DNA from 4 places in the Colwellia sp. 20A7 genome. Region 3 is predicted to be linked to each of the others. Evidence: predicted binding sites of a transcription regulator. Region 3 holds the regulator's gene; each other region holds the start of a gene.
The links. Region 3 encodes LexA, which represses DNA repair genes until DNA is damaged. Its sites were predicted from a motif close to TACTGTATNNNNATACAGTA; they were not measured.

Region 1: a site for LexA is predicted at 993-1,012, ahead of GQS55_RS15010 (DNA recombination protein RmuC). Genes of this name have one in related genera too.
Region 2: a site for LexA is predicted at 1,066-1,085, ahead of recA (recombinase RecA). Genes of this name have one in related genera too.
Region 4: a site for LexA is predicted at 1,266-1,285, ahead of GQS55_RS01420 (YebG family protein). Genes of this name have one in related genera too.

Annotation. Positions count from the first base shown of each region.
Region 1 is NZ_CP047130.1:3,483,859-3,486,073, forward strand. It holds gene GQS55_RS15010 (DNA recombination protein RmuC) at 1-979, opposite strand, end outside; gene ybeD (DUF493 family protein YbeD) at 1,285-1,548, shown strand; gene lipB (lipoyl(octanoyl) transferase LipB) at 1,645-2,215, shown strand, end outside.
Region 2 is NZ_CP047130.1:1,221,107-1,223,321, forward strand. It holds gene mutS (DNA mismatch repair protein MutS) at 1-794, opposite strand, end outside; gene recA (recombinase RecA) at 1,135-2,175, shown strand.
Region 3 is NZ_CP047130.1:4,321,613-4,323,827, reverse strand. It holds gene GQS55_RS18665 (type II secretion system protein N) at 1-283, shown strand, start outside; gene lexA (transcriptional repressor LexA) at 1,070-1,702, shown strand.
Region 4 is NZ_CP047130.1:336,171-338,385, reverse strand. It holds gene GQS55_RS01425 (M48 family metallopeptidase) at 43-786, opposite strand; gene GQS55_RS01420 (YebG family protein) at 814-1,179, opposite strand; gene mrcB (penicillin-binding protein 1B) at 1,343-2,215, opposite strand, start outside.

The DNA.
Region 1 (2,215 bases), 840 kb from region 3:
CATGAATTTCAGCAAAAATGGCTTCTGCTGGAATAAACATGATTGCACCGTCGGCGGTTTCTTTATCAATTAAATATTTATCACTAATATCGTTAATATGCTTTTTAATATCAACTTTAAATTGTCGTTGCGCTGTTTTACGATCTGACTCTGCTAATTCAAAGTCCATCATTTTGCGATAACTTTCTAGTGGAAACTTAGCATCTACGACTACGTTTCCTGTAGGCTCGGGTAAAAACAACACGCAATCGGCAATTTTACCATTTGATAAAGTGTGTTGAAGTTTAAAACTTTGCTCGGGTAGCACGTTACGAATTAAACCACTTAATTGTACTTCCCCAAAGGCTCCTCTAGAGCGCTTATCATTCAACACTTCTTGCAAGCTAACAACATTCGTTGATAATTCGGTAATTTTCTTCTGCGCATCATCAATCAATGCTAGTCGTTGTAAAATATCACTAAAGGTTTTAGTTGTTTTTTCAAAACCTTCTGCAAGTCGCTTTTCTACTTGACCACTAATTTCTTGCAAACGTTTATCTGTCGCATTAGTTAACACATCAATACGTTTAGTCATTTGTTCACTACTTTGTATTAATGATTTACTCAACTCTTCTCTGTTCGCCTGCGTCGTTTTATTTAAATGACTAATTAACTGATCTAATGTTTGATTTTGATTTTGACTTAACGTTTGATTAAGTTGATCTTTTTGACTTCCTAACTCTCTTAGTAACTTCAAGCGAAGATCAGCCATCTGTTGGTCAAAAGCGCTAGACAACTGTAATTGTTGTTTGTCGAAAAGTTGTATAAGCGCACTGTTTTGTGAAGATGAAGCTAATTCAAGCATGGCACTTATTTGGGAAATTTGATGATTTTGTTTTAAATTTTGTCTAAAAACAAACAGTAACGATAAAAGCAAAACAATAAGTGTGAGATAAATAGCAAGCTCTGCAATTTCTGCTTGTTGCAAGAATAATAACATTAAAAACCTTTAACACTGTAAGTATAAACAGTTATTTAAACATAAGTTTTACTTAGCTGCTAGTTATTTATATTGATCCTTTTTGGTATATCTTAAGTATTGAATAAAGCACTCAGAATGTAGTAACTAAAGTAGTAATGAAAATAGTAAACAAGTTATTACACATCGCTATAATAAAGCATAAACGCTAATAGCACTTTTGCATCAATTAATGATAAAATATCGGAATTATTATTAAGCAGTAAAGTAACGACGAATACAACTCAAGTTACTAATTGATCCTATTACCTTTTGTAGAGAAAAACATGAAAACCCATTTCGACGAATTATTAGATTTCCCAACAGTATTAAATTTTAAAGTAATGGGTGTTGCCTGTGACGAACTACCCGATTTAATTATTGCAGAATTACAGAAACATACTCCGGGTGATTATACGACTAGAATAACCCCTAGTTCTAAAGGTAATTACCACGCAGTTTCACTTCCTGTAAGAGTTACGAGTAAAGAGCATATTGAAAAAATTTACGAAACTTTAAATGCAATAGAACAAGTGCGTTACGTTTTATAAAAGTACAAAGTACTTTAACTTTCTGTGAGATTTGTCGTGTCCGACTCTGCCGTAACAGTAAACAAAAATAACTTAATTGTTCGACAATTAAATACTATGGATTACAGTAAAGTTTGGCATGCTATGCAAAATTTTACTGATAATCGTGATGACCAAACAAGTGATGAACTTTGGCTGGTCGAGCATCCCCCTGTTTTCACACAAGGACAGGCAGGAAAAGCAGAACATTTGCTAATGCCTGGCGATATCGAAGTTGTCAAAGTTGACCGAGGTGGCCAAGTGACTTACCACGGCCCAGGACAGCAAGTTATTTATTTTATGATAAATTTACGCCGTAGAAAAATAGGCGTTAGACAATTAGTCACGCTAATTGAGAACGGGATCGTTGCTTCACTTAACGACTTTGATATAAAAGCTTATCCAAAGCCTGACGCACCTGGTGTTTACGTAAACGATAAAAAAATTGCTTCTCTTGGATTAAGGGTCAGAAAAGGTTGCTCTTTTCATGGCTTAGCACTCAATGTGAATATGGACCTATCACCTTTTTTACGTATAAACCCATGCGGTTATGCTGGCCTTGAAATGATTCAAACATCTGACATTCAGGGTCCACAAAACATGACTGATGCTTGTGACGCATTAGTTAAACATTTAATCACTCTGTTAG
Region 2 (2,215 bases), 1.5 Mb from region 3:
CGAATATGAGGGAGTGCAGTTCGCTGTGTATCTTTAACATATTGAAATAAACAACCAGCAGCAGATAAGCCTAATAACTTATCATCAACACCAAATCCTGTTAGCTCTTTTGTTCCAAACTGTTTATTAAGTAAAGACATCGACGTTTCAAGATCAAATTCCCATTCAGGACGTCGGCGCAAACCTTTATATTGGTCAACATGTTGCATTGATGAAAGGGTTTCAGAGTAGAGCAATTCAGCAGGAGAAAGGCGTTGTAACTCTGCCTGTAATTGTTCACTTGTTTGTGGCTCTGTAATTACAAAGCGGCCACTAGTCATGTCTAAGTATGCTAAACCAAAACTTGGATCAGAAGCCTTCTTTGATCTAGCGTTGTTTTCAGTGATCGCTACAATCAAATTGTCTTGCCTATCTGACAACAGCGCCTCATCACTCACTGTACCTGGCGTTATAATCCTTACTACTTTACGTTCTACTGGGCCTTTACTTGTTGCTGGATCGCCAATTTGCTCACATATGGCAACAGATTCACCAAGTTGAACTAATTTAGCTAAATAATTCTCTACCGCATGATAAGGGACACCTGCCATTGGGATAGCATTTCCTCCTGTTTTACCTCGTGCTGTTAATGATATATCTAATAAGTCAGCTGCTTTTTTTGCATCATCAAAAAATAATTCGTAGAAATCACCCATACGATAAAAAATTAGAATATTAGGAAATTCTGCTTTTATCGTTAGGTATTGACGCATCATAGGGGTGTGTGAAGAAAGGTCTTGCGTTGTTGTGGTCATTTAAATGCTGCAACTCATAGAATAAATAAGGTTGGTGAAAAGGGATTATGCCATATTTAACGAATAAAATTATTAATTATTTTTATAAAATAAATAGGTTTAGCTTAGTTCTAAAACTACTGTGAAAATAGCATGAAATCAAATTAGTAACTTTTTCAAGGTAAAAAGATAAAAGTTATTGATGTTGTTTTTACTATTTAATATCAATACTTTAAAAGTATAGGTTTTTTTATAATTTAATTTAAATAAAATAAATTATAAAAAAACTTGATACTGTACGACCATACAGTATACTTACATTATCAAAACGACGTACCAGACGTTATTAGCGGAGTAAATTATGAAAGACGATAAAGAAAAAGCATTAGCAGCAGCCTTAGGCCAAATCGAAAGACAATTTGGTAAAGGTTCAATAATGAAGCTTGGCGACAATACTACAATGGATGTAGAAACTATTTCAACTGGTTCGTTAGGTCTAGATATTGCCTTAGGTGCTGGTGGTTTACCTATGGGAAGAGTTGTTGAAGTTTATGGTCCTGAATCAAGTGGTAAAACAACATTAACCCTAGAAGTTATTGCTGAAGCGCAACGTAATAATAAAGTTTGTGCTTTTATTGATGCTGAGCATGCACTTGACCCTATTTATGCTGAAAAGTTAGGCGTTAACATTAACGAATTGCTAATTTCACAACCAGATACTGGTGAGCAAGCCCTTGAAATTGTTGATATGTTAACTCGCTCTGGCGCTATCGACGTTATTGTAGTTGACTCGGTAGCTGCACTTACACCTAAAGCTGAAATTGAAGGTGATATGGGTGACTCTCATATGGGGCTACAAGCGCGTATGTTATCCCAAGCTATGCGTAAGTTAACGGGTAATTTGAAAAAATCTAATACTATGCTTATTTTCATTAACCAAATACGTATGAAAATTGGTGTAATGTTCGGATCTCCTGAAACGACAACCGGTGGTAATGCACTTAAGTTTTATGCCTCAGTTCGATTAGATATACGTCGTATTGGTGCGGTTAAAAATGGTGATGAAATTATTGGTAATGAAACACGTGTTAAAGTGGTTAAAAATAAAATAGCACCGCCTTTTAAACAAGCTGAATTCCAAATTCTTTATGGTCTGGGTATTAACAACCTAGGTGAATTAATTGACTTAGGCGTGAAAAATGGATTTGTTGAAAAAGCCGGCGCTTGGTATAGCTGTAATGGCGAACGTATCGGACAAGGTAAAGCAAATGCTGCTAAATACCTTGAAGAAAATCCAGAAATGGCAAAAGATGTTGATGCCAAATTAAGAGATTTGTTGTTAAATAAAAATATTGATCCAAAGAAAGCTGAACCTGAAGTATTAGATATAACAGAAGAGTAATAGTATTCTGTAAATTCAATCAACTTTGAGTGAGTTCTTC
Region 3 (2,215 bases):
CGGTAATGGCGCGTGGTCGAAAGCCGGTATTACTGCATTAGATAAAACAGTGCCATTAGGTCAACTTAGCGCTGACATTAGCTGTGCAAACGGGGTATTAACCTTAGTGATGTCACCAAAAAATGATTTAGGCTTAACCTTTACCGCATCAGTTGGTCAAAATGGCAAAGCATCTGGCAAGGGATATTTAACACCAGGCCCTAAGTTTCCAGCCGCCCTTAACGACGCCTTACCTTTTTTAGGTACGCCAGATAGCCGTGGCCGCTACCGTTTAGTGTTTTAGTTTTTTCGTTAACTAGTACACAGGTCACCACCTTTGTCATTCCGTAGGTCATTTAATACGGAATCCCATGCATGTGGTTGAATAGTCGGTAGGATGGCGACTGAAGTCGCCCCTACATTCACCCTACATACGCCTTAACAAAAAACATTGTTAGGCAAAGGTGAACGACATCACCGTAGGGGCGAATTTATTCGCCTAATAATAAGAACAGGCGACATTCGTCGTCACTCCGTAGGTGTCTTAATACGGAATCCCATACGTGTAGTTGAATAGTTATTAAGCTACTAAATCTCAAAAATTATACGACTTAACACTTGAGATTTTGAATCAAGTTCAGAATGACGACAGTTCTCGTCATTCCTTACCTTTTTAGGTACGCCTGATAGCTGTGGTAGCTACCGTTTAGTTTTTTAGTTTGATTAGTGGCTCACTTTATAATTAAGTGAGCCACTATCTTTTATTTTTGTAGATCAAATGCTTACTCGCATTCTCTTCTGGATTGGCACTCAATTAATATTGATTAACTTGTTTTCTGCTTTCCCAAAATTATTTTGTTCAAATAAAACTGATAAATACGTATGTGTATTTATCAAGCTTAATCTTAAAGTAAATGATCAGGTTTTATACTCATTTATTCTCCTATCACGTTAATTATATTGATAATTTTAAGTCCATATTCTAAGAATATGATCCTAAGGTTATTAGTAACCCCTTGCGTTTACTAGTTGGCTGTATATAATGACAGTTGTGAATAAATACAGGTCTTTACCTCGAAAGGAAACGCTAATGCCAGCAGTAAGTGAATTAAAACCGTTAACTAATCGTCAAAAACAAATATTTGATTTGATTAAAGATAAAATTCAAGAAACAGGAATGCCACCAACTAGAGCCGAAATAGCAACTTTTTTTGGTTTTAAATCTGCGAATGCGGCGGAAGAACATTTAAAAGCATTAGCAAAGAAAGGCTATATTGAAATGTTGCCTGGCACATCTCGTGGAATACGTTTATCAGAGCAATTTATTGAAGAGGATGGACTTCCTATTATTGGTAGAGTTGCTGCGGGAGAACCTATTTTAGCTGAAGAACATGTTGAAGAACATTACAAAATGAGTGGTGATCTATTTCATCCTGTTGCTAACTATTTGTTGCGAGTGAATGGTGAAAGCATGAAAAATATTGGTATTTTAGATGGTGATTTATTAGCAGTACATCAAACGACTGACGTTCAAAATGGTCAAGTTATTGTTGCTAGAGTAGAAAACGAAGTAACAGTAAAACGTTTTAAACGTGATGGTAATATCGTCTATTTACAAGCCGAAAATGAAGACTTTGAACCGATCAAAGTGGATCTTAGTTCTCAAGATTTTCATGTTGAAGGACTTGCCGTTGGTGTTATTCGTAATGGCAATTGGATGTAGTTTTTATTTACTTATATTATCCTAAACTGTTACTACATCGTAATAGCAATTTGCATCAATATCATATCGCATTCTATTCCATAAACTAAGACATATCTCATGTTTGGTTATTAAGTAATCAATTGATTAGTATTGATTATATCAATAGCCAAAATTCCCCCAGACTATACTAGTCAAGCTGTAGAGAAAGCTTAGAGTAGTTACTCTATTGATTGTATTGCCTTTTATATAAATTATCATTTGACCTAGGTTAAGTTTTGAGCGATTCTAGAAGATGAATCGAACAAAGTATCTAGCAAGAAACTGAATAAGAATAAAAAAAAGACGTCAATGCGCTAATTCGATACCTAAACTTAATATTTACTATTGTGTAATTTGAGTTGGCAATTCTACGTCAGTTAATTTAATAAATTTCAAATTAAGTGCTTAATTAGAAAATAATAATAACTAAATTAACAGATCATCAGTTCAATGATTTTTGATGTACATTGCTGCTTTTCTGTTTTCTATTTT
Region 4 (2,215 bases), 600 kb from region 3:
GATATGCAGATAAATTAATGCCAGTTTACTCTCGCTTTAACTCTAAGAAGGAGGCTGCCAATATAAAGCTGACTGATGAGTTTTTACCCATTGCTGTGCTTCAATATAATTGGGAAAGTGTTGAGCCACCAATTGCCAAAAGTGTTTTGAGTGATTTAAATAACGTAAGTGGCACAATTCATGAACAATAACATAATCAATAACCTGCATTGGTAACATCATTAATAAGTAGTTAAAACTTAGTTCGCCTCTACTATTACAACTTCCCCAGCGGGCACGATATTGTCTTATCTTTATTGATTTATAGTCTAACTTCGTTAATTTCGCGTAAAATTCGACTTTAGGTAAGATAATATCTTCGGCTTGTTGCTTCAAAAAACACTCAAGCTGTTTTTTAACCGCCATTGCCAAGCTTAATTTATCGAGTTTTTTATGCTGAATACGTGTTGGTAATTTAACAGTAAGCGTTGGTTGTTCGGTAACTGCTTCAGCAAGAAATACACTATTTTTTGAGTCTAATTTCTCAGCTGATTCAGCAAAGACAATATTGAGTGTAACCAATTGTCCAAATAAAAATAGCTTTGAGCCTTGTGTAAAATCACAACAAAGATCAGCAGTTTGATTTTGTTCAGTAATTTTAGCTTTCAACCACGCACTTTTTTTCTTAATAAAGAGGCTAATGAACTTTTCATCAACATGATGAGGGGCACGAACAAAAACAAGCCCCTGCTTTACTTGCAACGAAAGTGTTTTACGGTGACTGCGTAAAACTTGATAATCAATCATGATAACCTTTGATTTTGTGTTAAAAAATCAATTCTCTTTAGTTAATTTAGCTGACTTGGTAGCTGGCTTTGCCGGCTTTGCTTCAACTGTTTTTTCAGCCACTTTTTCAGGGGCTTTATCAACAACTTTTTTAGGTGATTTTTTGGCTGGTGCTTTACTGGCTGGCTTCTTCGCAAGTAACGCAACGAGTACTTCTTCACGGTGTTGAGCTAAATAAATACTTAGCTCTTCGCTAATACTGTCACTTAATTCTATTGGTGATTGCGCAAATACATCAGCCAAGTTATCAGCCATATCCAACATTTTGTCATATTCATCTGCTGATTTCTTATCCATAAATGTTTTTGCCTCCACCCCGTGTCTAATGACGACGAATCGACTTTCAACTGCCATTATTCTTCCTTAGTCATGTTAAAAGAGAGCTCAATAAAAATAAAATTTTCATTGTTAATAAACTAACAATATCACAACAAATAACAAGCTGTATATAAAAACAGTTGTTTCATTGTCATTTACCAGAATATATTTAAGGTGTACTTCGTACGGTAAGCTTACATCAATCAGAAAATAACTTTTCAAACCAAGATCGCTCATCTACTTTTTCCTTGAGGCAACCTTCTTTTACTGTTATTCCAGCCGATATTGCAGGGTAAGCTTTAGTGTTATCACATTCATCAGACACTGCATGTCCTGTTTTTTCCTCAAATAACGTTGTCGCTATAGCTTCAGGTTTAATACGTGTTTTATTCATAACCCCCTGCTTTTTAATAAAGTCAGAAAATAACACCAAAGCCCCACTACTTCCGGTTAATCCTGTTGGTTTATTATCATCTTTTCCCAACCACGTAGTAACTAAGTGCTGGTTATCATATCCAACAAACCAGCTATCACGTAAATCATTACTGGTACCTGTTTTTCCTGCTACGTCATTATTTTTCAATCGCCATGTCAGCGATCTGGCAGTACCTGTTTTGGCAACCTGCGTTAAAGCATAATCAATTAAATAAGCAGCATTAGTTGAAATAACTTGGGCATTACTCGCTTGATATTGCCATAGGGTTTCCCCCTTGTTGGACGTAATGATGTTAATTGTATGCGCCTGTTCAGCATAGCCTTGATTAGCCAGCGATAAATACAACTGATTAATCTGTAAAGGTGACATATTAATCGCCCCCAGTAGCATTGATGGCCTCATAACAATATCTTCGTCAAAACCAAATAAGTGGATCGCTTTAGCAACATTATCTAACCCTAACGCCATCCCCAGATTAATAGTAGGAATATTAAGAGAATTAACTAAGCCATCAATTAAGGGTACTTGATGACGGTACTTGCCATCATAGTTTTTAGGCTGCCACGCTTTCTCTGCTTGCTCTCCTTGTTTATTACTTGTATCTACACCATTCGTTAACGTAATAGGCTCATCCGC